2 regions of the Pseudomonas sp. RA_105y_Pfl2_P56 genome follow, and region 2 is predicted to be linked to the other one. Evidence: riboswitches for the same ligand, from Rfam matches in the RefSeq annotation. Region 2 holds a riboswitch; the other holds the start of a gene.

Region 1 (15,076 bases), on a different contig from region 2:
TTCGTTTCAAATGGGCTTAAGCGCTTAGATGTAAACGAGAAACCGGGAAGTCACAAAAAGATCGATTGAATTTGCAAATGAAGTCGATAGCGGGCATAGTCTCGGCTTCTTTACAACTACCAGCCACGGTCGTGCCCATGCTAAAGCGCTTCGCACCCCTCGTGCCTCTCGCACTCGTCACCCTGTTGTACGGTTGCGCTGCTCATTCTCCAGTTCAAGAGCAGTCACAACAGGTTAAAAATTCTGCTACTGCCCAGTCTTCCGTTATTTACCAGGAAGAGCTGGATACCGAAAAAGAACTCTCTGACTTCAACAAGAAGCCCTATGAGTTGCCAGTTCTGGCCGACAGCATCCTTGAGCGCGGCATGTCCCTGATCGGTACCCGTTACCGTTTTGGCGGTACATCGGAGGCTGGTTTCGACTGCAGTGGTTTCATCGGTTATCTGTTTCGCGAAGAAGCTGGCATGAATCTGCCTCGCTCCACCCGCGAAATGATCAACGTTGATGCACCGCTGGTATCGCGCAGCAACCTCGAACCAGGTGATCTGCTGTTCTTCGCCACCAGTGGTCGTCGCGGTCGTGTCAGTCACGCCGGGATCTACCTGGGTGACAACCAGTTCATTCATTCCAGCAGTCGTCGTAGCGGCGGTGTTCGTATCGATAACCTAGGTGACAGCTACTGGAGCAAGACCTTCATCGAGGCCAAGCGCGCGCTCGCGATGGCACCGACCGTGGTCACCGCTCGCAAGTAATACCGCCCTTTGTCGCTGCATTCGCGGCGACAATCTGCCATCGGCAACGCAGTAGACCTAAACTTTACAAGGTGAAGTTAAAGTCTTACTTGAAGTTTGTCGTGTAGCCGCTAGAATCTGATCCTATATTGATGGCAAACCGCCTGCGTGTTCACGCAGGCGGTTTTGTTTTCTGTCCATCCGGCAGAGAAAGCCGCAGCCAGATCAGGATGTTCTGCTTATGACCATGTCGGCCCGCCTTGCAATGATGTTTTTCGCAGCGCTGCTCAGCGCCTGCGCCAGTCGCACGCCACCACCTGCGCCGGTTGTTCGCGCTCCGGTAGCGTTCGGCCCTTCTCAGTCTTATTCACCTGCTGCCGACGACGTGTTGTTCCGCGCGCTTGGCCTGGTCGGCACGCCTTATCGCTGGGGCGGCAATACCCCGGATTCGGGGTTTGATTGCAGTGGCTTGATCGGTTTTGTTTATCGTGATGCCGCGGGTATTTCTCTGCCGCGCTCTACCCGCGAACTGATCGTCATGCAGGCGCCGAATGTCAGTAAAGAAGGCTTGCAGACAGGCGATCTGATTTTCTTCGCCACCAATGGCGGCTCGCAGGTCAGTCATGCGGGGATTTATGTCGGGGAAGGGCGTTTCGTGCATGCGCCGGCTACCGGCGGTACGGTGAAGCTCGATAGCCTGTCGAAAGCGTATTGGCAGAAGGCGTACCTGAGTGCCAAGCGGGTGTTGCAGCCTGAGCATCTGGCGCATAACCCGTAGCGCTGGGAAAAGAGATGTGGAAGCGGGCAAGCCCGCTCCCACATTTGTTATGTGTCGGCCCCTGATTTATTGAGCGGAAGACACCCGCCAAACTTTGTTTCCCACATCATCGGCCACCAGCAAGCCACCTTGCTGGTCGATCACCACGCCTACCGGGCGACCCAGAGCGTTTTCGTCCTTGTCGAGGAAACCGGTCAGCACATCCACCGGTTTGCCATTCGGCTTGCCGCCGGTAAACGGTACGAAAATCACTTTGTAACCACTGTGCGGCTTGCGGTTCCAAGAGCCGTGCTGGCCGATGAACGCCCCTTCCTTGAATTGCGCGGGCAGTGTGTTGCCTTCGGCGAAAGTCAGGCCCAGTGAGGCGGTGTGCGGGCCGACGGCGTAATCCGGGACGATGGCCTTGGCCACCAGGTCGAGATTCTGCGGGCTGACGCGCACATCGACATGCTGCCCGTAATAGCTGAACGGCCAGCCATAAAAACCGCCATCCTTGACCGAGGTGATGTAGTCCGGCACCAGGTCGCTGCCAATCTCGTCGCGCTCATTGACTGCGGTCCACAATGCGCCGGTGCTTGGCTCCCAAGCCAGGCCGTTGGGATTGCGGATGCCTGAAGCGAAGATCCGGTGATCGCCGGTGGCCCGATCCACTTCCCAGATCGCTGCGCGACCTTCTTCTCTATCCAGTCCGTTCTCGCCGACGTTGCTGTTCGAACCGACAGTGACATACAGCTTGCTGCCGTCCTTGCTGGCAATGACGTTTTTGGTCCAGTGATGATTCAGCGTGCCGCCCGGCAGGTCGGTGACCTTGATCGGCTGCGTTTTGATTTCTGTTGCGCCAGTTTCGTAGTGCAAGCGCAGCAGGCGATCGGTGTCCGCGATGTACAGGTCATTGCCGACCAGGGTCATGCCGAACGGTGAGTTGAGATTTTGCACAAACACCGTACGCGTCTCAGCCACGCCATCGTGATCGGCATCACGTAGCAGGGTGATGCGATTTGCGCTCGGTACGCCGGCGCCAGCCTTGCCCATGACTTTCTTCATGATCCAGCCACGAATGCCGCTGCTGTCGTCAGGTTTGGGCGGAGCATTGGTTTCCGCCACCAGCACGTCGCCGTTGGGCAGCACGTAAAGCCAGCGCGGATGGTCTAGACCTTCGGCGAATGCCGCCACTTGCGTGCCTGCCGCGGCAGTCGGTTTTGCGCCATCTGGCCAGCCGACCGCCGGGGCGATATTCACGGTTGGGATCAGGGTTTTGTTGGGTTCGGGTAGTTTCGGTGACGGGCCGGTGCCGTCGGAGACTTGAAGGCTTGAGGATTCACCACAGGCGGCGAGCCCCCCGGCGAGCGCGATAACGAGAGCGAGCTGGGTCTTGCGCATTGCTGATCTTCCCTATGAATGCATTCGTAATCATAGAGGCACGCGCAAGCCCGATGGTTCAACCGCTTAGCCGCGGGCCTCCTTGAAGAGCACGGCAATGCCCGGGTGATAGTTGCCAGCATCGCTGCGCAATTTGCGATAGGCGTAAGGGAAATACCAGGCCGCGGCGCAGGTGTGTTCTTTTTGCAGGTCGTCGACCATGTCCTGCAGTTCTTCGGGGGTGGCGCTGTGCTGGGCTTTTTGCGGGGCGACAAACAGGCAGCCGAGCTTGAGGTCGCTGGCGAAACTGATGCGTTTGGCGTCGCTGGTGATCTCCAGCAGGGCTTGGGTCAGGTTGAGGTTGTTCACGCGTGGCCAGCGCTGGGTGGCTTGAATGAACGCGCGATCTTCGGCGCCGGCCAGGAACAGGTCGGCGCGGGCATTGCGCTCGCCATCCTCGTTTTGCTTGCGGGTAGCGGTCTGCTCTAGCGTCACCAGTTCGGCCATCCAGGCCGCAGCGGAAAGCAATCCGAGATTGGCTTTCTCGTCATGCCAGTAGGGTGTGTCGCTGTCGCCGCGCACGGCGTTGTAGCGGTCGATACAGTCAAACCAGCGTTCCAGTACCGGGCGCAGAAATTCCAGGCGCGGGTTGCTGATGATCATGCCTTGCATGTGGCTCACCTTATTCTTGTGTGATGTGAGATTGTGGCTCTTTGATATCACTCTTGAGAGTGTGGCACAAGATTGGCGTCAGATAATTGATCGACGGCAGTTATTCGCCCGACAGCCTCCTCTTTAATTGACGCTCCACCCCCAACCCTCTAACCTTCGCGGCTTGTTTCAGGTGCTCTGTGACCCCTGTCGACAGAGTGAAACAGGGAAGCCGGTGAGGGTCGTCTTCAAACGAAGAGCAACCACGATCCCGGCGCTGCCCCCGCAACGGTAAATGAGTGAAAACTGCGTCGAATGCCACTGCTCAAAGCGGGAAGGCGCGCAGCCAGGCGATTCGCCGCTCATGAGCCCGGAGACCGGCCTGATTCATCCAACGGCATCACGGTGGGCGATGCCAGGCTTTTTTGCCTTCTATTCTTGTGCCTGCCCGCCGTTATCCAGCCTCAACGGAGAGCTCCCCCATGACTGATTCCCCTGAGCGTGACGAACGCCATCTGGCGCGTATGCAGCGCAAAAAAGCCGTGATCGATGAACGTATCGCCAATTCGCCTGATGAGTGCGGCCTGGTGCTGGTGCTCACCGGCAATGGCAAAGGCAAAAGCAGTTCGGCGTTCGGCATGCTCGCCCGCGCCATGGGGCACGGCATGCGCTGCGGCGTGGTGCAATTCATCAAGGGGCGCAACAGCACCGGCGAAGAGCTGTTTTTTCGGCGTTTCCCCGAGCAGGTGCGCTTTCATGTGATGGGCGAGGGCTTCACCTGGGAAACCCAGGACCGTCAGCGCGATATCGCCGCCGCCGAAGCCGCTTGGGAAGTGTCCCGCGAGCTTTTGCGCGATCCGTCGATTGGCCTGGTGGTGCTGGATGAGCTGAATATCGCCCTCAAGCACGGCTACCTCGATCTCGATCAGGTGCTCAGCGACTTGCAGGCGCGTGCGCCGATGCAGCATGTGATTGTCACAGGGCGCGGCGCCAAGCCGGAAATGGTCGAGATGGGCGACACCGTCACTGAAATGGGCATGATCAAACACGCCTTCCAGGCCGGTATCAAAGCGCAGAAAGGCGTCGAACTTTGAATCAGTCACGTCATTGCCCGGCGGTACTGATTGCCGCGCCGGCTTCCGGTCAGGGCAAGACCACCGTCACGGCCGCGCTGGCCCGTTTGCACCGCAATCAAGGGCGCAAGGTGCGCGTGTTCAAGTGCGGCCCGGACTTTCTCGATCCGATGATTCTCGAGCGCGCCAGCGGTGCGCCGGTCTATCAATTGGACATGTGGATGGTCGGTGAGCAGGAAAGCCGTCGTCTGCTGTGGGAGGCCGCAGCCGAGGCCGATCTGATTCTGATCGAAGGCGTGATGGGGTTGTTTGACGGCACGCCGTCGAGCGCTGATCTGGCTCGGCATTTCGGCGTGCCGGTGCTGGGTGTGATTGATGGAACGGCGATGGCGCAGACCTTTGGTGCGTTGGCGCTGGGCTTGGCGAAATATCAGCCGGATCTGCCGTTCGCTGGCGTGCTGGCCAACCGGGTCGGTACGTTGCGTCACGCACAATTGCTCGAAGGCAGCCTGACCGAAGGCTTGCGCTGGTATGGCGCATTGTCCCGCGAGACCGGCATCGAATTGCCGAGCCGTCATCTTGGTCTGGTTCAGGCCGGTGAGCTCAATGACCTCGATGTGCGCCTGGACGCCGCTGCACAAGCGCTTGCCAGCAGTTGCGAGGTAGCGCTGCCACCGGCCGTGGAATTTGCCGCGCCTGAAGTCATCAATGTAGAGCCCTTGTTAAAAGGTGTGCGAATCGCCGTCGCCCACGATGAAGCGTTTGCCTTCACCTATGGCGCCAGCCTCGACCTGTTGCGGGCGATGGGCGCTGTGTTGAGTTTCTTCTCGCCGATCCGCGATACGCAGTTGCCAGAGGCCGACAGCCTCTATCTGCCCGGCGGTTACCCGGAACTGCACCACGTTGCGTTATCGCAGAACAGCGCAATGCTCGATGCCATCCGCGCCCATCATGCGGCAGGAAAACCGTTGCTCGCTGAATGTGGCGGCATGCTGTATCTGCTCGACTCGTTGACTGACGTTGAGGGCAGTCGCGCCGAACTGGTCGGCTTGCTCGCAGGCGATGCGGTGATGCAGAAACGCCTGGCGGCATTGGCGCTGCAAGCGGTTGATCTGCCGGAAGGCACGTTGCGCGGCCACACCTATCACCATTCCCTGACGACGACTGAATTGACGCCGATTGCCCGAGGCCTGAGCCCGAATGGCGGGCGTGGTGCGGAGGCGGTTTATCGGGACGGGCGGATGACGGCGTCGTATGTGCATTTTTACTTCCCGTCGAATCCTGCGGCTATTGCTGCACTATTGCTGCCTGACCGCGAGGCCGCCTTCGCGAGCAAGCTCGCGCCCAAAGGGGATCGCGTTTCTTGAGCAAGCACCCCGACCCATGTGGGAGCGAGCTTGCTCGCGAAGAGGCCGTGACGGACAACGCATTTTCCGAAGCCGAACGCGCAGCGGTCTACAAAGCCATCGCCGAACGCCGCGACATGCGCCACTTCACTGGCGGCACCGTCGAGCCCCAGTTGCTGCGCCGTTTATTGGACGCCGCACATCAAGCACCAAGTGTCGGCTTGATGCAGCCTTGGCGTTTCATCCGCGTCAGCGACCGTGCTCTGCGCGGGCAGATCCGCAATCTCGTAGAAGAAGAACGCATCCGCACCGCCGAGGCCCTCGGTGAGCGCAGTGACGAGTTCATGAAGCTCAAGGTCGAAGGCATCAACGACTGCGCCGAAGTGCTGGTCGCGGCGCTGATGGATGATCGCGAGAAACACATTTTCGGGCGCCGCACGCTGCCGGAAATGGACATGGCTTCGTTGTCCTGTGCGATTCAGAATCTGTGGCTGGCGTCCCGTGCCGAAGGATTGGGCATGGGCTGGGTCTCGTTGTTCGAGCCGCAAGCGCTCGCCGATCTGCTGAAACTGCCGGCCGGGGCCAAGCCTTTGGCCGTTTTGTGTCTGGGCCCGGTTAAGGAATTCTATCCGGCGCCGATGCTGGTACTCGAAGGGTGGGCGCAGGCGCGTCCGCTCAATGAGTTGCTGTATGAAAATTATTGGGGAGTGAGTCAATGAGTGTGGCGTTGTTGAGTGTCGCCGCGGTCGCGCTGGATGCGCTGCTGGGTGAACCGAAACGCTGGCATCCGCTGGTAGCGTTCGGCAATTTTGCCGGGCGCATCGAGCAACGGTTCAACGCCGGTGGCCGGGGCTGGCGAAGCCACGGCGTGACCGCGTGGGTGATCGCGGTGCTGCCGCTGACCTTGCTGGCCACTGCATTGTCCTGGGCGCCGTATGTGGGCTGGGTTGTCGAGATCCTTGCGTTGTATTGCGCCCTTGGCATGCGCAGCCTCGGCGAACACGTCGAGCCGGTGGCCCAGGCGTTGCGCGCCGATGATCTGGAAGAGGCGCGTAAGCGTGTCGGTTATCTGGTCAGCCGCCAGACCCATGAACTGGACAGCACCGCCGTCGCCCGCGCGGCCACCGAGTCAGTACTGGAGAACGGCAGCGATGCGGTGTTCGCCGCGCTGTTCTGGTTTGCTGTGGCGGGTGCGCCGGGCGTTGTCCTCTACCGTTTGAGTAATACGCTCGATGCGATGTGGGGCTATCGCAACGAACGTTTCGAGCGTTTTGGCTGGTGCGCGGCCAAAATCGACGACGTACTCAACTACGTTCCTGCACGCCTGGTGGCGTTGACCTACGCACTGCTCGGTAAAACCCGGCTGGCGTTGAAATGCTGGCGCACCCAGGCGCCGAAATGGGACAGCCCCAACGCCGGCCCGGTGATGGCGGCGGGAGCCGGTGCGCTCGGCGTGGAACTGGGTGGTCCGGCGATTTACCACGGCGAACTGCATGAGCGTCCGCAACTGGGCGAAGGCGTTCAGGCCGATGCCGATTCCATCGACCGTGGCTGGCAATTGGTTCAGCGCGGCGTATGGTTATGGCTGCTGATTCTCTGCGTGGGGGCTGAATTCTATGCTTGAGCACGGTGGCCGGCTGCGCAAGGCTGCTCTCGATTACGGTATTGCCGAAGCCGACTGGCTCGACCTGTCCAGTGGTCTGGCGCCGTGGCCGTTTCCGATCCCCGACATACCGCTGCGAGCCTGGGCGCGATTGCCGGAGACCGACGACGGTCTGGAACAAGCCGCGTGCGATTATTACGGCGCTTCGCAGGTGTTGCCGGTGGCCGGTTCGCAGATGGCCATCCAGTTGCTGCCGCGCTTGCGTCGGGCTGGCAAAGTCGGTGTGTTGTCGCCGTGTTATGCCGAGCACGCCGAAGCCTGGCGCCGCAGCGGCTACATCGTGCGTGAAATGCTCGAACAGGAAGTCGACTTCTTTATCGACAACCTTGACGTGCTGGTGGTGGTCAATCCGAACAACCCCACCGGCCTGAGTCTGAGCCCGGCGCGGCTGCTCGACTGGCATGCACGGCTGGCCCAGCGCGGTGGTTGGCTGGTGGTCGACGAAGCGTTCATGGACAACACCCCGCAGTTGAGCCTGGCTGCACATACCCATCAGGTCGGTTTGATTGTGTTGCGTTCATTCGGCAAGTTTTTTGGTCTGGCCGGGGTGCGACTGGGTTTTGTCCTGGCCGAGCGCAAGTTGCTTAAATTGCTCGCCGAGCAAGTCGGGCCGTGGGCTGTAAGCGGGCCGACGCGGGTGTTGGGTCGGGCCTGTCTGCGCGACACTGAAGGTCACACCCGGCAACGCATTCGCAGTGACGAGGCGAGTGAAAGGCTTGCCCTTGTGCTGGAGCGTTACGGCTTCAAACCCCACGGCGGTTGCGCCTTGTTCCAGTGGCTGATCACTGAGCATGCCGCCGCGCTATACGAATTCATGGCCCGTCGCGGCATCCTTCTGCGCCTCTTCACCCACAACAGCAGCCTGCGTTTCGGCTTGCCTGCCGACGCGGCTGAGCAAGCGCGTCTCGAACAGGCGCTGCAGGCCTTTACCAAGGAATTGAAATGACAACCCTGATGGTGCAGGGCACCACCTCCGACGCGGGCAAAAGTACGTTGGTGACGGCGCTGTGCCGCTGGGCGACCCGTCAGGGTGTCGCCGTCGTGCCGTTCAAACCGCAGAACATGGCGCTCAACAGCGCGGTGACCGCTGACGGCGGCGAAATCGGCAGGGCGCAGGCTGTGCAGGCACAAGCGGCGTTTCTTGAGCCGCACACCGACATGAACCCGGTACTGCTCAAACCCAATAGCGACACCGGCGCCCAAGTGATCATTCATGGGCGCGCCGTCACCAGCATGAACGCCGTGGCCTATCACGACTACAAAGCCATCGCCATGAGGGCTGTGCTGGCCTCGCACGAACGATTGAGCGCGGCGTACCCGTTGGTTATGGTCGAGGGCGCAGGCTCGCCGGCGGAGATCAACCTGCGCGCTGGCGACATCGCCAACATGGGGTTCGCCGAGGCGGTTGATTGCCCGGTGCTGCTGATTGCCGACATCAATCGCGGTGGTGTTTTTGCTCATTTGGTTGGCACGTTGGAGTTGCTGTCGCCGAGAGAGCAGGCGCGGGTAAAAGGCTTCATCATCAACCGTTTTCGCGGTGACATCGCCTTGCTGCAGCCAGGCCTCGACTGGCTTGAGCAGCGCACCGGCAAGCCGGTGGTCGGCGTGTTGCCGTATGTGATGGATCTGCATCTGGAGGCGGAAGACGGCATCGACCAGCGCCAGACCGACAAGGCCGATCAAGTGCTCAAAGTGGTGGTGCCGGTGCTGCCGCGCATCAGCAACCACACCGATTTCGATCCGCTGCGTTTGCATCCACAGGTTGATCTGCAATTTGTGGGGCCGGGGCAGGCGATTCCGGCAGCGGACCTGATCATCTTGCCGGGCTCGAAAAGCGTGCGCAGTGATCTGGCCTATCTGCGCGCCAACGGCTGGGACACGGCGATCAACCGTCACTTGCGCTATGGCGGCAAGCTGCTGGGGATTTGCGGCGGCCTGCAAATGCTGGGCGAGCAGGTGCATGATCCGCTGGGGCTTGAAGGGGCGCCCGGTTCCAGTGCCGGGCTCGGTTTGCTGGCGTTTGCAACGCAGCTTGAAGCCGAGAAGCAACTGCGCAATGTGCGTGGGCGCTTGGCGTTGGAAGAAGCCGAAGTCAGCGGTTATGAGATTCATGCTGGCGTGACCACTGGCCCTGCACTGGAAAACGCAGCGGTGCGGCTCGATGACGGTCGTTGCGATGGTGCGCAGAGTGTTGATGGGCAGGTGTTCGGTACGTATCTGCATGGCGTGTTCGAATCGCCGGCGGCCAGTGCGGCGTTGCTGCGCTGGGCGGGGCTGAGCGATGTGCAGGACGTGGATTATCACGGGTTGCGCGAGCGCGATATCGAACGGTTGGCGGATCTGGTGGAGAGGCATCTGGATACCGATTTGTTGCGTCAGCTCTGTGGGGTCTAGGGTGTTTCGGCTGCCGCGGTCTCTGTGGGAGCGGGCTTGCTCGCGTAGAGGCCGGTGGCCTCAATGCATAATTTTCAGGATGTTCCCATGCTCCAATTGATCCTCGGCGGCGCCCGCTCCGGCAAAAGTCGCCTGGCGGAAACGCTCGCCACCGACAGCAACCTGTCAGTCACCTACATCGCCACCAGCCAGCCGCTGGACGGCGAAATGAATGACCGCGTCGCTCATCATCGCGCTCGTCGTCCTGCCCAATGGGCGCTCATCGAAGAACCGCTGGAACTGGCCCGTGTCCTGCGCGAAAACGCCAATGCCGAGCGTTGCCTGCTGGTCGATTGCCTGACCCTGTGGCTGACCAACCTGTTGATGCTCGATGACGTTGAGCGTCTCGTCGCTGAACGCGACGCCCTGCTCGAATGCCTGGCGTCCTTGCCGGGTGAAATCATTTTTGTCAGCAACGAGACCGGAATGGGTGTCGTGCCGCTGGGCGAATTGACTCGCCGCTACGTCGATGAAGCCGGTTGGCTGCATCAAGCTCTGGCTGAGCGCTGTCAGCGTGTCGTCCTGACCGTCGCCGGCCTGCCCCTGACCCTGAAAGGACCTGCCTTATGACCCAAGCCTGGTGGTTGAACCCGTGCAAACCGGTGAACGCCGATATCGTTGAACAAGCGGCAGCACGGCAACAGCAATTGACCAAACCAGCCGGCTCTCTGGGGCGGCTCGAGTCGGTGGCGGTGCAGTTGGCCGGTCTGCAAGGGCAGGTGAAGCCGACGCTTGAACAGGTCTGGATTGCAATTTTTGCCGGTGATCACGGTGTTGTGGCTGAAGGTGTGTCGGCATTTGCGCAGGAAGTGACCGGGCAGATGCTGCTCAACTTCGTCAGCGGCGGCGCGGCGATCAGCGTGCTGGCACGCACGCTCGGTGCACAACTGGAAGTGGTGGACCTGGGCACGGTAACGCCGACGCTGAATCTGCCGGGAGTGCGTCACTTGAATATCGGCGCAGGCACGGCGAATTTCGTTCAGGGTTCGGCGATGACTCAATCGCAAGGCGAGCTCGCGTTGCTGGCCGGTCGCGACAGCGTGTTGCGTGCCAAAGCGGCGGGTACGCAGTTGTTCATCGGTGGCGAAATGGGCATCGGTAATACCACCGCTGCCAGTGCGCTCGCCTGTGCTTTGCTCGATTGCCCGGTGGCGCACCTGACCGGCCCCGGCACCGGTTTGAATGCCGAAGGTGTCAGCCATAAAGCGCAAGTGATCGAGCGCGCATTGGCGTTGCACGCCGCGCAGCGTGGTGATGCGTTGCAGACACTGTTCAACCTTGGTGGTTTCGAGATTGCCGCGCTGGTCGGCGCGTATCTGGCCTGTGCGCAGGAAGGCGTAGCCGTGCTGGTCGACGGCTTTATCTGCACCGTCGCCGCGCTCGTCGCGGTGCGCTTGAATCCGGCCTGCCGCGAGTGGTTGCTGTTCGGACATCGCGGTGCCGAGCCGGGCCATCGCCATGTGCTGGAAACCCTGAGCGCCGAGCCGTTGCTGGAACTCGGCCTGCGCCTGGGCGAGGGCAGTGGCGCCGCGCTGGCGGTGCCACTGCTGCGTCTGGCCTGCGACCTGCATGCACAGATGGCGACGTTCGCTGAGGCGGCGGTGGCGGATCGTCCGGCATGACGTTGCGTCTGGATCTGCTGCGACACGGTGAGACCGAACTCGGTGGTGGCTTGCGCGGCAGTCTCGATGACGCGCTCACCGAAAAGGGCTGGGCGCAGATGCGTGCGGCTGTCGTCGCGGGCGGGCCGTGGGATCGTTTGGTCAGCTCGCCATTGCAGCGGTGCGCGCGGTTTGCCGCTGAACTCGGTGAACAACTGAATCTGCCGGTGCAACTGGACAAAGATCTGCAAGAACTGCATTTCGGCGCTTGGGAAGGGCAGAGCGCGGCGGCGCTGATGGAGACGGATGCCGAGGCGCTAGGGCTGTTCTGGGCTGACCCGTATGGGTTTACGCCACCGCAGGGCGAGCCGGTCAGTGATTTTTCTGCGCGGGTATTGGCGGCGGTGGCGCGGCTGCAAGCGGCGTATGCGGGTGAGCGGGTGCTGCTGATCAGCCATGGCGGCGTGATGCGCCTGTTGCTGGCGCAGGCGCGAGGATTGCCGCGTGAACAGTTGCTCAATGTTGAAGTCGGTCACGGCGCGCTCTTCTCGCTGACGGTCGAGGTTGACGGTTTGCTCAAGGAAGGTCACTGACATGCTGGCGCTGTGGATCGCCCTGCAATTTCTCAGCAGCCTGCCGATTCGTTTGCCGGGCATGCCTGAGCCGGAACAGCTTGGGCGTTCGCTGTTGTTTTATCCGCTGGTGGGGTTGCTGTTCGGCGTGATCCTTTGGGCGCTGAACCTGGCGCTGGCGGGTGCACCGTTGCTGCTGCACGCGGCGCTGTTGTTAACGGTTTGGGTGTTGCTCAGCGGTGCGTTGCACCTTGATGGTCTGGCCGACAGTGCCGATGCCTGGTTGGGTGGCTTTGGTGATCGCGAACGTACGTTAACGATCATGAAAGACCCGCGCAGCGGGCCGATCGCTGTGGTGACGCTGGTGCTGGTGTTGCTGCTGAAATTCGCGGCTTTGCTGGCGCTGATTGAGCAGCAGCAAGCGATGGCGTTGATCATCGCGCCGTTGCTTGGGCGGGCGGCGTTGCTCGGGCTGTTTCTGACCACCCCCTATGTGCGCGCCGGTGGCTTGGGGCAAGCGCTGGCCGATCATCTGCCGCGCAAGACGGGGTGGCGGGTGCTGGGGTTGAGCGCGGCGGCGTGTTTGCTGATCGCCGGATTCAAAGCGATGGTTGCTTTGGTTGTAGCGCTCGTTGTGTTTTTCTGGCTGCGGCAAGTGATGATGCGACGGCTGGGCGGGACGACCGGGGATACGGCGGGGGCGTTGCTTGAATTGCTGGAGATGGCGGTGTTGGTGGGGGTGGTCTTGGTCTGACGGATGGCTGGCTTATCACGCGCCACAAACCGTATTGATAAACTGATGTGTAACTTGATTTAACACAGTCACGGGTATATACACGCACCATGCTTCCTTCTCAGTGTTTGTGCACCAACCTGCGTCGCGCCGCGCGTGGCGTCAGCAGGCATTACGACGGCGCTCTCGACGGCTTCGGGATCAACGTTGCCCAGTATTCTTTGCTGTGCAATCTGCAGCGTCTGGAACAACCGAGCATCTCGGAACTGGCCGAAGCCATGGGCCTGGACCGCAGCACCCTGGGACGCAATGTGCGCGTGCTGGAGGGCGAGGGATTGGTCGCGCTGGCCGAAGGCGAGGACATGCGTAACCGCATCGTCCGGCTCACCGAGGCCGGTATACAGCGACTGGCAGCGGCATTGCCAGCCTGGGAAGCGGCGCAGCAGCGATTGATTGATCGTTTGGGCGCCGAGAAGCGTGAAACCTTGCTCAGATTGCTCGACGAACTGGCGTAGCGCCGGTTTTTTCGGGCTCAAGCGGGTATATACCCGCGAATGGAGAACAACAATGACATCGATGTGGCGTACGTGCGGTTGGGTGTTGCTGGGGAGTGCGCTGATCCTGGCGTTGTCATTGGGCATAAGACACGGTTTTGGCTTGTTCCTGTCGCCGATGAGTGCGCAGTTTGGCTGGGGGCGTGAGGTGTTCGCCTTTGCCATCGCCTTGCAGAACCTGATTTGGGGGCTCGCCCAGCCGTTCACCGGCGCACTGGCGGACCGCTTCGGCGCGGCGAAAGTGGTGCTGATCGGTGGCGTGCTCTACGCCGCGGGGCTGGTGTGCATGGCCCTGTCGGATTCGGCGTTGACGTTGTCCCTGAGTGCGGGCCTGTTGATTGGCATTGGCCTTTCTGGCACCTCGTTCTCGGTGATCCTGGGCGTCGTCGGTCGCGCGGTGCCCCCGCAGAAACGCAGCATGGGCATGGGCATTGCCAGCGCTGCCGGCTCCTTCGGCCAGTTCGCCATGTTGCCAGGCACGCTGGGTCTGATCGGCTGGCTCGGTTGGTCGGCTGCGCTGCTGGTGTTGGGTCTGTTGGTGGCGCTTATTGTGCCGCTGGTGAGCATGCTCAAAGACAACCCGCTCCCAGTACTCGGTCATGAACAGACGCTCTCGCAAGCCCTGCGTGAAGCCTGTTCGCACTCCGGATTCTGGCTGTTGGCCTTCGGCTTTTTCGTCTGTGGTTTTCAGGTGGTGTTTATCGGCGTGCATCTACCGGCCTATCTGGTTGATCAGCACTTGCCGGCCACGGTTGGCACCACGGTGCTGGCGCTGATCGGACTGTTCAATATCTTCGGCACCTACACCGCCGGTTGGCTCGGTGGCCGCATGTCCAAACCACGGTTGCTGACAGCGTTGTATTTGCTGCGAGCGGTGGTGATCGCGTTGTTCCTGTGGCTGCCGGTGACAACGACATCGGCGTATGTGTTTGGCATGGCCATGGGGTTTCTGTGGCTGTCGACGGTGCCGTTGACCAACGGTACGGTAGCGACCTTGTTCGGCGTGCGAAACCTGTCCATGCTTGGTGGCATCGTGTTTCTGTTCCATCAGCTTGGTGCGTTCCTCGGTGGCTGGCTGGGCGGGGTGGTGTATGACCGTACCGGGAGTTATGACTTGATCTGGCAAGTGGCGATACTTCTGAGCCTGTTGGCGGCGGCGTTGAACTGGCCGGTGCGCGAGCGTCCTGTCGCACGCCTGCAAACCAGTGCGGGCGCTGCATGAGTCGTTTGTGGTCACGAATTGCCCTCACCGCGCTCGGCGTCGCCTTGCTGGCGCTGGTGTGGTGGGGCTGGCATCAGGGCGGCCTGGCCTTGATGCAGTTGGGCACGAGTATTTGCTAGAAGCAGGCGTGGCGAGTAACGTCGACCTCTGACGACTGCTCAAGGAGGCTCGAAATGCTGATGCGCTGGTGTGCGGTTCCCGCGTTGCTGATGGCGTTGGCTGGCCTGGCCCAGGCCGCTGACTGTCCGGAATTGTTGCAAGGCTCATTGCCGAAATTGCGTGCCAAGGATTCCATTGATCTGTGCAAGCAGTACGCCGACAAACCGCTGGTGGTGATCAACACCGCCAGTTTCTGTGGTT
Region 2 (15,076 bases):
GAAATTGAAAAATGCGCCAAACTCTGCGAGTGGTACGCCGAACACGGCCCGGCCATGCTCGACGCTGAACCGACCCAGGTAGAAGGCGGCAAAGCGCGTATCGAATATCGCCCGCTCGGCCCGATCCTGGCGGTGATGCCATGGAACTTCCCGATCTGGCAAGTGCTGCGCGGCGCGGTACCGGCGCTGATCGCCGGCAACACTTATGTGCTCAAACATGCGCCGAACGTGATGGGCAGCGCCTATCTGTTGCGCGACGCTTTCACCCGTGCCGGATTTGCCGACGGCGTGTTTGAAGTGATCAACGTCACCCCCGAAGGCGTTTCCACCGCCATCGCCGACCCACGCATTGCCGCCGTCACCCTGACCGGCAGCGTCCGCGCCGGCATGGCCATCGGTGCTCAGGCCGGGGCCGCGTTGAAAAAATGCGTACTGGAACTGGGCGGCTCCGACCCGTTCATCGTGCTCAACGATGCGGATCTGGACGAAGCCGTACAAGCCGCCGTCATCGGTCGCTACCAGAACTCCGGCCAGATCTGCGCCGCCGCCAAACGGCTGATCATCGAAGAAGGCGTCGTTGAAGAATTCACCCGCAAATTCGTCGAAGCCACACGCACGTTGAAGGTGGGCGATCCGTTGGCGGCTGACACGTACATCGGCCCGATGGCGCGTTTCGATCTGCGCGACGAACTGGATCAACAAGTACGCGACACTCTCGAAGAAGGCGCGACGTTGCTGCTGGGCGGCGGCAAGTCTGAGGGTGTGGGCAACTATTACCAGCCCACCGTGCTGGCGGATGTCACCGACCGCATGACCTCGTTCAAACAGGAACTGTTCGGCCCGGTCGCCTCGATCATCACCGCCCGCGATTGTGCCCACGCCGTCGCTTTGGCGAACGACAGCGAGTTCGGCCTGACCGCTACGATCTACACCGCCAACGTACAACTGGCCCAGCAACTGACCAGCGAACTGGACACCGGCGGCGTGTTCATCAACGGTTACTCCGCCAGTGATCCACGCGTGACCTTCGGCGGCGTGAAGAAGAGTGGTTTCGGTCGCGAGCTGTCGCACTTCGGCGTGCGCGAGTTCTGCAATGCGCAGACCGTGTGGCTGGATCGCAAATAACCCGCCCCCTGCGCCGCAGTAACCTGTGGGAGCGGGTTTGCTCGCGAAGAGGCCGGTAAAGTCAGCGTAATACGTTGCTATTACGCCGACTCGCGCACCAGCAACACCCGCGTCACTCGCCGTTCCTCAACAGCCTTGACGGTCATCTGCCAGCCTTCATATTCCAGGCGATCACCAATCATCGGCAGCCGATCCAGCAAGCTCATCACCAAACCGGCAACCGTCTGATAATCCTCGGTCGGTTCGGCACCGAAACCGGTGCGCTGGCGCACGCGCGCCAGGTTCAATGCACCACTGACGATGAAGCCACCCTGCTCTTCCACCACATCTGGCCCTTCGACTTCGCTGGCATCAGGCAGCTCGCCGGCAATCGACTCGAGAATGTCGGTCATGGTCAACACCCCCACAAAATCGCCGAATTCGTTGACCACAAAGGCAATGTGGGTCGACGCGGCGCGCATCTGTTCCAGCGCATTGAGGATCGAATAGCTGTCGAGCAGGTTGATGGTCTTGCGCGCCAGGTGTTCCAGGTTTGGCTCAGTACCGGCCAGGTACTCCTTGAGCAGTTCCTTCTTGTGCACGAAGCCCAGCGGCTCATCCACCACGCCGTCGCGGATCAGCGGCAGGCGCGAGTAGGACGAGTGCATCAACTTCGTGCGAATCGCATCGGCATCGTCGGCCAAATCAATGGTGTCAACGTCGGCGCGCACGGTCATCAGGCCACGGATCGGCCGTTCGGCCAATTGCAGCACGCCGCTGATCATCACCCGTTCACGTCGGTCGAACAGCTCGGCGCCTGGTGCGTCGCCATCGTCCAGCAGGTCAGAGATTTCCTCGCCGACCTCCTCCACCGCCAATTTACGTCCACCCAGCAAACGCAATACCGCATGCGCGGTGCGCTCACGCATCGGACGCAGCCCCTGCATCGAACGCTTGCGGCGAGCCCGTGCGATCTGGTTGAACACCTCGATCAGGATCGAGAAACCAATGGCGGCGTAGAGGTAGCCTTTCGGGATGTGGAAGCCCAGACCTTCAGCGGTCAAGGCAAAACCGATCATCATCAGAAAGCCCAGACACAGCATGATCACCGTCGGGTGTGCGTTGACGAAGCGTGTCAGCGGCTTGCTCGCAACAATCATCAGGCCGATGGAAATGATCACCGCGATCATCATCACCGCCAGCTCATCGACCATGCCCACCGCGGTAATCACCGCGTCCAGAGAGAACACCGCGTCGAGCACGACGATCTGCGCAACGATCGGCCAGAACAGCGCATAAGCAGTATTCGTCGAACGTTCGCCGACATGGCCTTCAAGACGCTCGTGCAACTCCATCGTGGCTTTGAACAACAGGAACACGCCACCGAACAGCATGATCAAGTCACGGCCGGAGAAGCTCTTGTCAAACACCTCGAACAACGGCTGCGTGAGCGTGACCAGCCAGGAAATACTCGCCAGCAAGCCCAGGCGCATGATCAACGCCAACGACAGACCAATAATGCGTGCACGATCACGCTGATGCGGCGGCAGTTTGTCCGCAAGGATTGCGATGAACACCAGGTTGTCGATACCCAGCACCAGTTCCAGCACGATCAAAGTCAACAAGCCTAACCAGGCCGTGGGATCCGCTAACCATTCCATAAAACGTCTCTGTCTCTCTTCAGTGAATTCAGGCTGCCGGACACGGCAAGGCGCAACGCGAAAGCTCAATGGCTGCGTTATCAACGATAGTCGGGAGTCGGAAGACTGGATACTGCGAGTGCGTCAAGACCGCGCCGTGGCGCGAGGGGAAGCTGTAACTGGGAGGTTCCGAGAGGGTGTTCATGTAAATCCTGCATGAAAAAAGGATTTGGAGCGTACAGCCTGGAGTCACTTTTCTTACAGCCTGAAATCATTTCAAAATCTGTATTTCTTGAAAAATACGTCGTTTCGAACGGCCTCAATAACAACGACTTAGCGCCCGGCAAATCGCAGGCGCGACAACTCACGCAAATCCCCTTGGACGTAATAATCGTTAGCCCAACTGTCATCCACCGCCAACGGCCGCACCTGCTTCAATGCCAGTTTCTTCGCGAAATAACGAAACCGGTAATGCTCGTAGAACCGCAGCAACTCCAACCCATAACGATCCGCCAGATCGGTATCGCCGCGAATGATCAGGTAGTTTTCGTCATTGCCGTTGCTGGCCGAGGCGCTGAGGTTATGGCTGCCGCTGATGAGGGTCGGCGTGTCAGTGGTGAAGTCAGTCAACACCACTTTGGTGTGCACCAACAGATTGCCCTTCTGGCCTTTCATGTTTTCGCGTAGCCAACCCTCCAAACCGGTGTTGAGTAACGCCGTGGCGGCGAATTCGGCACTACGATCGGCATGGAACCCGGTGATGCGGCTGGTCGTGTTTTGCAGGCCGAAGCGCAGGATGTCGTCATGGGGTTGGCCAAGCAAGGCATTGAGGATCGCGTCAGGCAACGCGAAGGCGGTGACGAACAACACGTCCTTCTTCGCCGACTCGATGATCTCGACGAACTCGCTCAAATCCGCACCGCCCGTGCGCGGCGAGAAACCGGTGAACAGCGGCTGCGTGGCGTCCATCGGGTTGTGTTCGGTGATCCACGCACGGGTCGCGCCGACATCTGCCGGTGTCGCCCAGACTTCCTCGAAGGTTTGCAGATAGCGGGTGCTGACCGCCACCTCATCGAGCACATGCACAACATTGGCCTGACGATAAACACCGTTGGCGGTGAAATTGGTGCTGCCGCACAGCACTGCCTGCGGCTGGCGTTGACCCGCGGCATCGACACGGCTGAGGACGATGAATTTGTTGTGAAAGATATTGTGGGTGACCCGCCCACGTTTACTCGTCGCCGGCAGCTTCGCAAGACTCGCCTCGTTGAGAGTGGTGTCGTCGTCATCGGGGCGGGCGTGATACAGCACTCGCACCCGCACGCCCCGTTCGAACGCAGCGTTCACGGCATCGACGATGGCTTGCAGTTGGTATTCATAAATCGCGATGTCCAGCGCCCACTCACCATCGGTGGCGCGCGCGATAAACCCCAGCAAGCGCCCGAGCAAGCCGTTTTCCAGCCATTGCCGTGCCGCATCGGGCCAGGCTTCGATGGGCATGTTCTTGTTAGCGCTAAGTTGCGCATCGAGATCGGGAAACTTGCGCTGGAAGGCCTGACTGGCGGCCACCGCGCGATTGAAAATCACACGCTGGTTGGCCGGATGACCATCGTCTGAAGTAATGGTCAACTCCAGCGACTCGCCCAGTTGCGGCGCATCCGGCGTGCCATAAGCCAGGTGAACGCGATAGTGAATCGTCATCCCCGGATTGACCGCGTAATCGGCCCAGCGAAATTTTTGCAGCGGCGCCTTATCGCTGGGGGTGGCGTGAAACTGCGCAAACGTGTGGGCTTTGCCGGGGAAGGTCAGGCTATTGAAGAGAAACAGCCAAGGCTTGTCGCCCTGCTGCTTTTCGATGGCAAACCCGAGCAGGCCTTGGCGACGTGGCTCGGCGAGGTCCATTGCCAGCAGCACGCCGTTGGTGCCGGCGTAAGCCTTGACACGAAAATCGTCCTCAGGGTTGGTGACCAGCATTCGCATCGCTCACTCCTTGTGATTGGGCTGGGTTGGAGCATAGAGCAGTGGTTCGAATTATGTCGGCAGATCTGAAGCCGAGTGGCCTTGTCAGCCGCTGCAGGTTTCAGAGGTCATCGATATGCCGATACTCCGCCCCCAGCGTCCCTGCCAGATCCTTCGCCCGGCCCAAACGGATCGGTCCGCGCTCGATATCGATCAACAGCCCCGGACAGTCCAGCGCCGGCAACCCGGTCCACGCCCTCAAACGCCCATCCGTCACCACCAGCAAACGCTGTTGCTCGACAGGAAAGCGCTTGCCCCGCATCGTCAGCCACTGCTGCGCCTGCGTCAACGCCGCGAGCAACGGCGTCCCGCCCCCCGCGCCCAACCCATCCAGCCAGACACGCAAACCGCTTGAGGCCTTCAGCCCTTGTACCTGCCATTTGGGCACCGCACCACTGGCGGTCAGCAACGCCAGCCGCGCACGCTGGCGATAGGCGTCGTCGAACAGTTGCGCGAGCAGGCCCTTGGCATCGCTCAGTGCGTTATGACGGCGGGTCGAGGCCGAGGCATCGACGATCACCAGCCACAATTCCTGGGGTAAACGGGTGCGCAGTTGAAACAGCAGATCTTCACGTTTTTGCGGACGACCATTGAGCAACGTGCCCGGCCAGTTGACCGAGCCACTGCGAGCCGCATGACGTTTACCCTGGCGTCCGTTGTCGAGTTGTCCGGCGCGGGGTCTGGCATTCGCCCCCGCGTCGGATCGGGGGCGAATGCCTACATCTTTTTTGGCCAGCTCGGCACTTCGCGACGGCTGCCGGTGGCGAGCGCTGGTGCCGGCATGTCGCCCCACTGGCCCTGCCCTTCGTCCGGGTTGGCCTGCGCGTTTGACGGCGATTGCGCGGCTTGTTGCTGAGAAATCGACGGGGCTTGTTCACGACGACGGTGGCGCAAGGCAAATTCCGCCACCGCGTCGATGTCCTCCTCGGCGATGGCCGTGGCGCCGCGCCATGCGGCATGGGCCCGGGCTGCGCGCAACCACACGAGGTCGGCACGCAGACCATCGACGCCAGCGACAAAGCAGCGCTCGGTGATTTGCGCCAGTGCCGCATCATCCAGAGGAATGCCGGCCAAGGTGCTGCGGGCGGTTTCACAGCGCTCGCGAAGGGCTTGCTGCGCGGTTTCCCACAGAGCGCAGAACGCGTGTGGGTCGCTGTCGAAATCCAGTCGCCGACGGATGATCTGACCGCGCTCGGTCGGTGCGGTGTGGCCGCTAAGGGCAACGTTCAAGCCGAAGCGGTCGAGCAGTTGCGGGCGCAACTCACCCTCCTCCGGGTTCATGGTGCCAATCAGGACGAACTTCGCCGAATGCCGATGGGAGATGCCGTCGCGCTCGATCAGGTTGGTGCCGCTGGCCGCGACGTCGAGCAGCAGATCCACCAAATGATCGGGCAAAAGGTTCACTTCATCGACGTACAGCACGCCGCCGTCAGCCTTGGCCAGCACCCCGGGGGAAAACTGAGCCCGGCCATCGCTCAGGGCCGCGTCGAGATCGAGAGTACCGACCAGACGTTCTTCGGTGGCGCCCAGCGGAAGCGTGATGAACTGGCCGCTGGCGAGCAGATCCGCAAGGCCACGGGCCAGGGTGGACTTGGCCATGCCGCGTGGGCCTTCGATCAGCACACCACCGATTTTCGGGTCGATGGCGGTGAGGCACAGGGCGAGTTTCAAATCATCGGCGCCGACCACGGCGGAGAGTGGGAAATGCGGGGTGTCGGTCATTATCAGTACTCGGTCATGGTCGGTGAAATGCTTCCACATTTGAAATGAGCTGCATCAGGTGTCTTCTTCTATGTCCAGCAGCAGATTTTCGAGAGCCTCTTTATAGGCGCCCGGCGCCTGCCACATCCCCCGCTGTTGCGCTTCGAGCATGCGCTCGGTCATGTCGCGCAGTGCGTGGGGATTATGCTCGCGAACAAAATCCCGGGTGGCCGGATCAAGCAGATAAGCATCGGCCAGCAATGCGTATTGATGATCGTCGATCAATTGCGTCGTCGCGTCGAAGGCAAACAGGTTATCCACGGTCGCCGCCATTTCAAACGCGCCTTTATAGCCGTGGCGTTTGACCCCGTCGATCCATTTCGGGTTCGCTGCCCGCGAGCGAATCACCCGGTTGAGCTCCTCCTTCAAGGTGCGGATCTTCGGCAGATCCGGCTGACTATGATCACCGTGATAACTCGCCGCTGCTTCGCCGCGCAGGCTTTCCACGGCAGCGAGCATGCCGCCCTGGAACTGGTAATAATCGTTGGAATCGAGCAAGTCGTGCTCGCGGTTGTCCTGGTTCTGCAATACCGCTTGCACCTGACTCAAACGCTGAACGAATTGTTCGCGAGCTGCGGTGCCTTCGTCGGAGCCACCGTAGGCATAAGCCCCCCAGTTCACATAAACCTCGGCCAGATCCTCGCGGGTCTGCCACAGACGACCGTCGATGGCGCCCTGCACGCCTGCGCCGTAAGCGCCGGGCTTGGCCCCGAAAATACGCCAACCGGCCTGGCGCCGTGCAGCGTCTTCATCGAGGCCCGATTGCAACAGGGCTTCGCGTTCGGCGCGCACTTTGGCCGCCAAAGGATTGAGATCGTCCGGTTCATCCAGCGCTGCCACCGCTTGCACCGCCGCGTCGAACAAGCGGATCAGGCTGGCAAACGCATCGCGGAAAAACCCGGACACCCGCAGTGTCACGTCAACCCGAGGGCGATCCAGCAGACTCAGCGGCAGGATCTCGAAATCATCGACCCGCTGACTGCCCGTGGCCCACACCGGCCGCACCCCCATCAGCGCCATGGCCTGGGCGATGTCGTCGCCACCGGTACGCATGGTCGCGGTGCCCCACACCGACAGGCCGAGCTGACGCAGGTGGTCACCGTGATCCTGCAAATGTCGTTCGAGAATCAGTGTCGCGGACTGGAACCCGATGCGCCACGCGGTGGTGGTCGGCAGGTTGCGCACATCGACCGAGTAGAAGTTGCGCCCGGTCGGCAGCACGTCGAGCCGGCCTCGACTTGGCGCGCCGCTCGGGCCGGCGGGGACGAAGCGCCCGCTCAAGGCATCGAGCAGGCCGCGCATTTCCGCCGGGCCGCAGGCGTCCAGGCGCGGAGCGACCACTTCGTGCAGCGCCTGGATAATCGCATTCACGTCAGACCCACCCGGTCCCTGTGGGAGCGAGCTTGCTCGCCAAAGCGGTGTGTCAGTGCAAGCAGTGTTAGCCGACACGACACCTTCGCGAGCAAGCCCGCTCCAACAGGCGATTTGCAGTGTTTGGGAGATCAGTTCTGTGGCCAACAGTTCGAGGCGTTCGCGGGTATCGCCGGCGGTGCGCCAGACGTCATTGCTGACCTGTTGCAGTTGCTCTGGACGCGGACCAACCCACGGATCGGCCAATGCACAGTCCAACGGATCAAAACCCAGTTCAAATGCCTTGGCCAACGCCCGCAGCAGGCTCGACTGCGCACCTTTGCCGTCACCGCGTGGAATGCGCAGCAGCGCCAACAACGTATCGATGCGCAAACGCCCGGTTGGCGACTCGCCGAAGATGTGCAGGCCATCGCGGATCTGCGATTCCTTCAGATCGCACAAATAAGTGTCCAGACGCGGCAGCCAGATTGCCGCGTCGGCATCGCTGTCCAGCGCCGTGTCCAGTTGCAGTTCGCGATCAATTTGCGTGTCGCGCACCAATTGCAGAATGTCGCGCTGCAACTCACGGGCACGACGCGGATCGAGCAGTTGCGCCTCGTAATATTCGTCCGCCAACAGCTCCAGATTACGCAGCGGGCCATAGGTTTCGGCGCGGGTCAGCGGTGGCATCAGATGATCGATGATCACCGCTTGTGTACGCCGTTTGGCTTGAGCGCCCTCGCCCGGGTCATTGACGATAAACGGATAGATATTCGGCAGTGGCCCGAGCAACGCGTCCGGCCAGCAATTCTCCGAGAGCCCGACGCCTTTGCCCGGCAACCATTCGAGGTTGCCGTGCTTGCCGACGTGAATCACGCCGTGGGCGCTGTACGTGTTGCGCAGCCAGAAATAGAAGGCCAGATAACCGTGTGGCGGCACCAGATCCGGGTCGTGGTACACCGCACTCGGATCAACCTGATACCCCCGCGCCGGCTGGATGCCGATGAAGGTCAAGCCAAAGCGCAGGCCGGCGATCATCATTCGCCCGTCACGGCACATCGGGTCTCTTTGCGGCGCCCCCCAACGCTCAACCACCGCGGCACGATTGGCTTCGGGCAGCGCGTTGAACATTGTCATGTAATCGTCCATCGCCAGACTTTGCAGGCATGGACGCTGGTCAATCGTGTCGAGGTCATTGCTGACTCCACCGAGCAACTGCTGGATCAACTCAGTGCCGCTGTCCGGCAGCTCGGCGGTTATCGGATAACCCTCGTCCTGCAACGCCCGAAGAATATTCAGCGCGGCTGCCGGCGTGTCGAGGCCAACGCCGTTACCGATACGCCCGTCGCGGGTCGGGTAGTTGGCGAGGATCAGCGCAATGCGTTTCTCGGTGTTCGGTACCCGCGCGAGATCAATCCAGCGGCGCGCCAGTTCGGCGACAAAATCCATGCGCTCGGGTTGCGCCCGGTAGCAGACCACATCGGATTGGCTACGCTCGCTGCGCCAGGCCAGATCCTTGAAACTGATCGGGCGGCTGATGATGCGTCCGTCGAGTTCAGGCAACGCAATGTGCATTGCCAGGTCCCTTGGCCCGAGGCCTTGCTCGCTGTCGCGCCAGCCTGGTTCGTTGTCCTGGGCGCAGATCGCCTGGATCACCGGGATGTTGCGGCGAAACGGCCGCAGATGCGGCATTTCCGGGCTCGACTGAGCGAAACCGGTGGTGTTGAGAATCACCCCTGCCTCAACTTCATCCAGCCAATCCTCGACCATCGACAGGCAGCCGGGTTCTTTCAGACTGGCCACCGCTATAGGCAGCGGATTGAGTCCCGCTGCCTGCAAGCGCTGACAGAAAACATCGATGAACGCGGTGTTCGCCGCTTGCAAATGCGAGCGGTAAAACAGCACCGCCGCAACCGGTTGATCGGCCAGCCAATCGGCGTGTTGCCAGTCACTCAGTGCGGCGGCGTTTTTATGCGGATGGTAAATCGCTGTGCGCGGCAGGGGTTGCGGCTCGGCCCAGGCGTAATCGCGTGCGAGCCAGCGGTTGGCCAGACAATGAAAGAAATCCAGCGCATTGCCCATGCCGCCCTGTCGCAAGAACTGCCAGAGCCGGTCGCGGTCGACCGCGCCGACGGTGCTCAGCTCACTGAGTTCCGGGTCGGGGCGATCGCAGCCCGGCACCATAATCACCTGCACACCACGCTCGGCCAGCTCGACCAGACGCTCGACACCGTAGCGCCAATAGGCAATGCCTCCGTGCAGCGAGATCAGAATCACCTTGGCATGGCGCAACACTTCATCGACATACAGATCGACCGAGGCGTAATTCTGCACCTGCATCGGGTTGGCCAGGCGCAGGCTCGGATAATCCTCGGGCAATTGCTGCGCCGCTTCGGCGAGCAACGCCAGGCTGGAGTCGCCGCTGCACAGGATCACCAGTTCGGCGGGGGTTTGCCCAAGGTCGGCAATGTTGTCATCCGACACGAAACCGCCGGGCTGGGTCCTGAGCAGGTGCATGGCTTAAACGCTGAGTGCGGCGCGAAGTTGCGCTTCGAGTTGAGTGGCGTCGAGTTCCTGACCGATCAGTACCAGACGGGTGACGCGCGCTTCATCGGCGCCCCACTGCCGGTCGAAATGCTTGTCGAAACGCGTGCCCACGCCTTGAATCAGCAAACGCATCGGTTTGTTCGGTATCGCCGCGAAACCCTTGACGCGCAGGATACCGTGCTGGACCACCAGTTGCGTCAGCGCATCGAGCAGCAGGCTTTCGTCGGCTTGCGGCAGTTCGATGGAGATCGAATCGAAGGCGTCGTGATCGTGGTCATCGTGGTCGTCATCACCGTCGTGGTGATGATCGTGATGGCTGTGGCGGCTGTCGATGTGCTCTTCAGAGCCTGCCCCCAGACCGATCAGCACGTCCAACGGCACGCGACCGTTGCTGGCCTCGATGATCTTCACCGCTGGCGGCAGCTCTTCGGCGACTTCGAGGCGCACCCGGGCCAGATCTTCAGGGCTGGTCTGGTCGGCCTTGTTGAGGATCACCAGATCGGCGCTGGCCAGTTGGTCGGCGAACAGTTCGTGCAAGGGCGACTCGTGATCCAGGTTCGGATCGAGTTTGCGCTGGGCATCGACCTGATCCGGGAACGCAGCAAAAGTGCCAGCGGCCACGGCCGGGCTGTCGACCACGGTGATCACCGCATCAACGGTGCAGGCGCTGCGGATTTCCGGCCACTGAAAGGCTTGTACCAGCGGTTTTGGCAGGGCCAGGCCCGAAGTTTCGATGAGAATGTGGTCGAGGTCGCCGCGGCGGGCCACCAGTTCGCGCATCACCGGGAAAAACTCTTCCTGCACCGTGCAGCACAGGCAACCGTTGGCCAGTTCATAAACGCGGCCGGTGGCTTCTTCTTCGGTGCAGCCGATGGTGCACTGTTTGAGGATTTCACCGTCGATGCCCAACTCACCGAATTCATTGACGATCACCGCGATGCGACGGCCCTGTGCGTTGTCGAGCATGTGTCGCAACAACGTGGTTTTACCCGAACCGAGGAAGCCGGTGACGATGGTGACGGGGAGTTTGGCCAGTGTTTTCATCGATATGCCCTTTGGCAAGGTGGCGGGCATACGGGACGAGAACCGGCAACGCGCGTGCGCGCCGGAAGCGTTCGCCACCGGATCACCCCGCCCGGTTGTAGTGAGAAACTGTGACGAGGCAGGTCTCCTGGCTGACGGCGTTCAGGCGCTGGGCCTGGCATTCACTGCGCCTTCCCGCTGGCGCCTTGTGCAAGGGCTGGCAGTGGCGTGGCAGTAAACTTCACCGTTCACAGTTGCGGGGGCAGCCGCGGCATTGACCGCGTTCCCTTCTTAGCTTCGGCCAGTGCCGAAGAACCTCGAAAGCACAAGGCTACGCATGGCTTGCTGATGGGTCAATGTTTGGATTGGGATTGGGTTTGAGGGCATATCCAACCCATCCAATTGACTCAAATCCCCCACCCATGCTCTCCTACACAACTTGTTACGGGTGCCCTTCACAGGGTGAAACGGGAAACCGGTGAATCATGTGCTTTACTCAAGCCCATGTCAGTCCGGTGCTGCCCCCGCAACGGTAAGCGAGCGAAGCATCAGATCCACTGTGCCGATACGGCATGGGAAGGAGATGCTTGCAGGTCGGGCCCAGCGCCAACCCCTCGTGAGCCCGGAGACCGGCCCGCAACACACAGCACGCATACCTTTTGTGTCGCTGAACATAACAAACCCGCGGTGGGCGGGCGCTGTTCGAACCCCTGCGTACTCGCACGCCGGGGCTTCATGCGCTCGACTGCCTCGCTGACATTCCAGAGGGAAGCGCCATGTCGATCATCAGCAGCACCGGCAGCAACACGGACAAAATCTCCAGCACCACCACCCTGAGCCAACGCCTGACCGCCGCTGTTTTCGCGTCGATTGTGGGTGCGGGCCTCGTCTACTTCGCCGGTTTCTCGCACATCGAAGCCGTGCACAACGCCGCCCACGATACCCGCCACAGCGCCGCGTTCCCGTGCCACTGAGGCCTGCCGACATGATCAAGCGAATTGCACAAACGGCAGGTTTCAGCGGTCTGCTGGCCGCCCTGCTTCTCACTCTGCTGCAAAGCTTCTGGGTTTCGCCGCTGATTCTGCAGGCAGAAACCTTCGAGAAATCCGAACCGGTGGCACAAGTCCACGAACACGCCGCCGGCTCTGCTGCGCACACCCACGATAGCGAAGCCTGGGAGCCGGAAGATGGCTGGCAGCGCGTGGTCTCGACCACCGGCGGCAATCTGGTGGTCGCCGTGGGATTCGCCCTGATGCTCGCGGGGCTCTACACCCTGCGTGCGCCGACCAAAACCTCGCAAGGTCTGCTTTGGGGGCTGGCCGGTTACGCAACGTTCGTACTCGCCCCCACCCTTGGCCTACCGCCTGAGCTGCCGGGCACCGCTGCCGCAGATCTGGCCTCACGGCAGACGTGGTGGATCGGCACTGCCGCCTCTACTGCGGTCGGCCTCGCCCTGATAGCGTTCAGCCGTCACTGGCTGATGAAGATCCTCGGTGTGGCGATCCTTGCGGTGCCACATGTGATCGGCGCGCCACAACCACAAGTGCATTCGATGCTGGCCCCTGAAGCATTGGAAGCTCAGTTCAAAATCGCTTCGCAGCTGACCAACGTGGCGTTCTGGCTGGCCCTTGGCCTGATCAGTGCGTGGTTGTTCCGCCGCAAAAGCGATGGCCAATACCACGCATGACCCGAGACAGTGCAGCGCCGACCTTAGTGGTCGGCCTGGGCTGCCAGCGCGGCTGCCCTGCCAGCACGCTGCGCGCGTTACTCGATCAGGCCTTGCAAGCGCATCGCATCGAGCTTGGAGCGGTCAAAGCCTTGGCCAGTATCGATTTGAAACGCGATGAACCCGGTCTGCAGGAACTTGCCGCACAATTGGCCTTGCCATTGCGCTACTTCAGCCGCGAAGAATTGGCCAATTACCAGCAACGGCTCAGTCACCATTCACAGATCGCCTACGAACGCACCGGTTGCTATGGAGTGGCAGAGAGCGCGGCTTTGGCGCTGGCTGAACAGTTGATTCAGGCACCGGCAAAACTGCTGATATCCCGGCAGAAATACGCTCAGGCAACATTGGCATTGGCTGGCGCTGCGTAAAATCCCGATAATCCTCGTCTTTGATCATGAGCAATCTTCATCTGAAGCATTGCCCCGCCGCGCTTTTCACAGGATTCCTACATGACCGTCTACTTCATCGGTGCCGGCCCCGGCGACCCGGAACTGATCACCGTCAAAGGCCAACGGCTGATCCGCAATTGCCCGGTGATCATCTATGCAGGTTCGTTGGTACCGGCAGCGGTGCTGGAAGGTCATCAGGCGCAGACGCTGGTCAACAGCGCTGAATTGCATCTGGAGCAGATCATCGAGCTGATCAAAACCGCGCACGCCAAGGGCCAGGATGTCGCACGCGTGCATTCGGGAGATCCGAGCCTGTATGGCGCCATTGGCGAGCAGATTCGTTATTTGCGCGAGCTGGATATTCCCTTCGAGATCATCCCCGGCGTGACGGCCACCGCAGCATGCGCCGCGTTGTTAGGCGCAGAACTGACCCTGCCTGACGTGTCGCAAAGCGTCATACTGACCCGTTATGCCGACAAGACCGCCATGCCCGCAGGCGAAGAACTTGGAAGCCTGGCGCAACATGGCGCGACCATGGCGATCCATCTGGGGGTCAATCATCTGGAGAAAATCCTTGCTGAACTGTTGCCGCATTACGGCGAAGACTGCCCGATCGCGGTAATTCACCGGGCGACATGGCCGGATCAGGACTGGGTGGTGGGAACGCTGGGGGATATTGCCCAGAAGGTCGCCGCCAAAGGGTTTCGGCGCACGGCGTTGATTCTGGTTGGGCGGGTGCTGGGCAGTGAGGTATTCAGTGAGTCCTCGCTGTATCGCGCCGGGCATGCGCACTTGTATCGCCCCTGAAGACATTCTTGAACATCACGCATAAAAAACGGCGCTCACGGGGCGCCGTTTTTCATGCTCGCAGCGAACACCTTAGTAATAGGCGTTTTCTTTCTGCGTATGGTCGGTCACGTCACGAACGCCTTTGAGCTCTGGAATGCGCTCGAGCAAGGTGCGCTCAATGCCTTCCTTCAGGGTGACGTCCGCTTGACCGCAACCCTGACAACCACCACCGAACTGCAGCACGGCGATGCCGTCTTCGACTACATCGATCAGGCTGACCTGACCGCCGTGGCTGGCCAGCCCCGGGTTGATCTCGGTTTGCAGGTAGTAATTGATACGTTCGTTGACCGGGCTGTCGGCGTTGACCATCGGCACTTTGGCGTTTGGCGCCTTGATGGTCAGTTGACCACCCATGCGGTCGGTGGCGTAGTCGACGACCGCGTCGTCCAGGAACGCTTCGCTGAACGAATCGATATAAGCGGTGAAGCTTTTGAGCCCCAGCGCCGTGTCTTCCGGCTTTTCTTCGCCCGGCTTGCAGTAGGCAATGCACGTTTCGGCGTACTGGGTGCCAGGCTGGGTGATGAAGACGCGGATGCCGATTCCCGGGGTGTTCTGCTTGGAGAGCAGATCGGCCAGGTAATCGTGGGCGGCGTCAGTAATGGTAATAGCGGTCATGGAAACTCCTCGCAGGCTTGGGCGCAGTTTACGCCAATCGTTGCGCCGGA

Evidence for each region. A riboswitch is a leader RNA that binds a small molecule or an ion and turns the genes downstream of it on or off. The one in region 2 is predicted to bind cobalamin.
Region 1: another riboswitch for cobalamin. It lies ahead of cobO (cob(I)yrinic acid a,c-diamide adenosyltransferase); the one in region 2 lies ahead of cobW (cobalamin biosynthesis protein CobW).

What each region holds. Positions count from the first base shown of each region.
Region 1 is NZ_CAXAPL010000016.1:80,918-95,993, forward strand. It holds gene AACY11_RS13340 (C40 family peptidase) at 138-752, shown strand; gene AACY11_RS13345 (C40 family peptidase) at 973-1,509, shown strand; gene AACY11_RS13350 (PQQ-dependent sugar dehydrogenase) at 1,576-2,889, opposite strand; gene AACY11_RS13355 (hypothetical protein) at 2,956-3,540, opposite strand; cobalamin riboswitch at 3,694-3,919, shown strand; gene cobO (cob(I)yrinic acid a,c-diamide adenosyltransferase) at 4,002-4,613, shown strand; gene AACY11_RS13365 (cobyrinate a,c-diamide synthase) at 4,610-5,959, shown strand; gene bluB (5,6-dimethylbenzimidazole synthase) at 6,007-6,657, shown strand; gene cbiB (adenosylcobinamide-phosphate synthase CbiB) at 6,654-7,562, shown strand; gene cobD (threonine-phosphate decarboxylase CobD) at 7,555-8,547, shown strand; gene AACY11_RS13385 (cobyric acid synthase) at 8,544-9,995, shown strand; gene cobU (bifunctional adenosylcobinamide kinase/adenosylcobinamide-phosphate guanylyltransferase) at 10,083-10,604, shown strand; gene cobT (nicotinate-nucleotide--dimethylbenzimidazole phosphoribosyltransferase) at 10,601-11,656, shown strand; gene cobC (alpha-ribazole phosphatase family protein) at 11,653-12,228, shown strand; gene AACY11_RS13405 (adenosylcobinamide-GDP ribazoletransferase) at 12,230-12,961, shown strand; gene AACY11_RS13410 (MarR family winged helix-turn-helix transcriptional regulator) at 13,051-13,455, shown strand; gene AACY11_RS13415 (MFS transporter) at 13,508-14,716, shown strand; gene AACY11_RS13420 (hypothetical protein) at 14,713-14,835, shown strand; gene AACY11_RS13425 (glutathione peroxidase) at 14,890-15,076, shown strand, end outside.
Region 2 is NZ_CAXAPL010000029.1:33,518-48,593, forward strand. It holds gene AACY11_RS19355 (aldehyde dehydrogenase family protein) at 1-1,125, shown strand, start outside; gene AACY11_RS19360 (TerC family protein) at 1,206-2,765, opposite strand; gene AACY11_RS19365 (phospholipase D-like domain-containing protein) at 3,078-4,724, opposite strand; gene AACY11_RS19370 (vWA domain-containing protein) at 4,825-5,556, opposite strand; gene AACY11_RS19375 (ATP-binding protein) at 5,481-6,485, opposite strand; gene cobN (cobaltochelatase subunit CobN) at 6,540-10,391, opposite strand; gene cobW (cobalamin biosynthesis protein CobW) at 10,395-11,465, opposite strand; cobalamin riboswitch at 11,566-11,779, opposite strand; cobalamin riboswitch at 11,874-12,096, shown strand; gene AACY11_RS19390 (CbtB domain-containing protein) at 12,221-12,418, shown strand; gene AACY11_RS19395 (CbtA family protein) at 12,430-13,131, shown strand; gene AACY11_RS19400 (cobalamin biosynthesis protein) at 13,128-13,541, shown strand; gene cobM (precorrin-4 C(11)-methyltransferase) at 13,623-14,369, shown strand; gene nfuA (Fe-S biogenesis protein NfuA) at 14,442-15,026, opposite strand.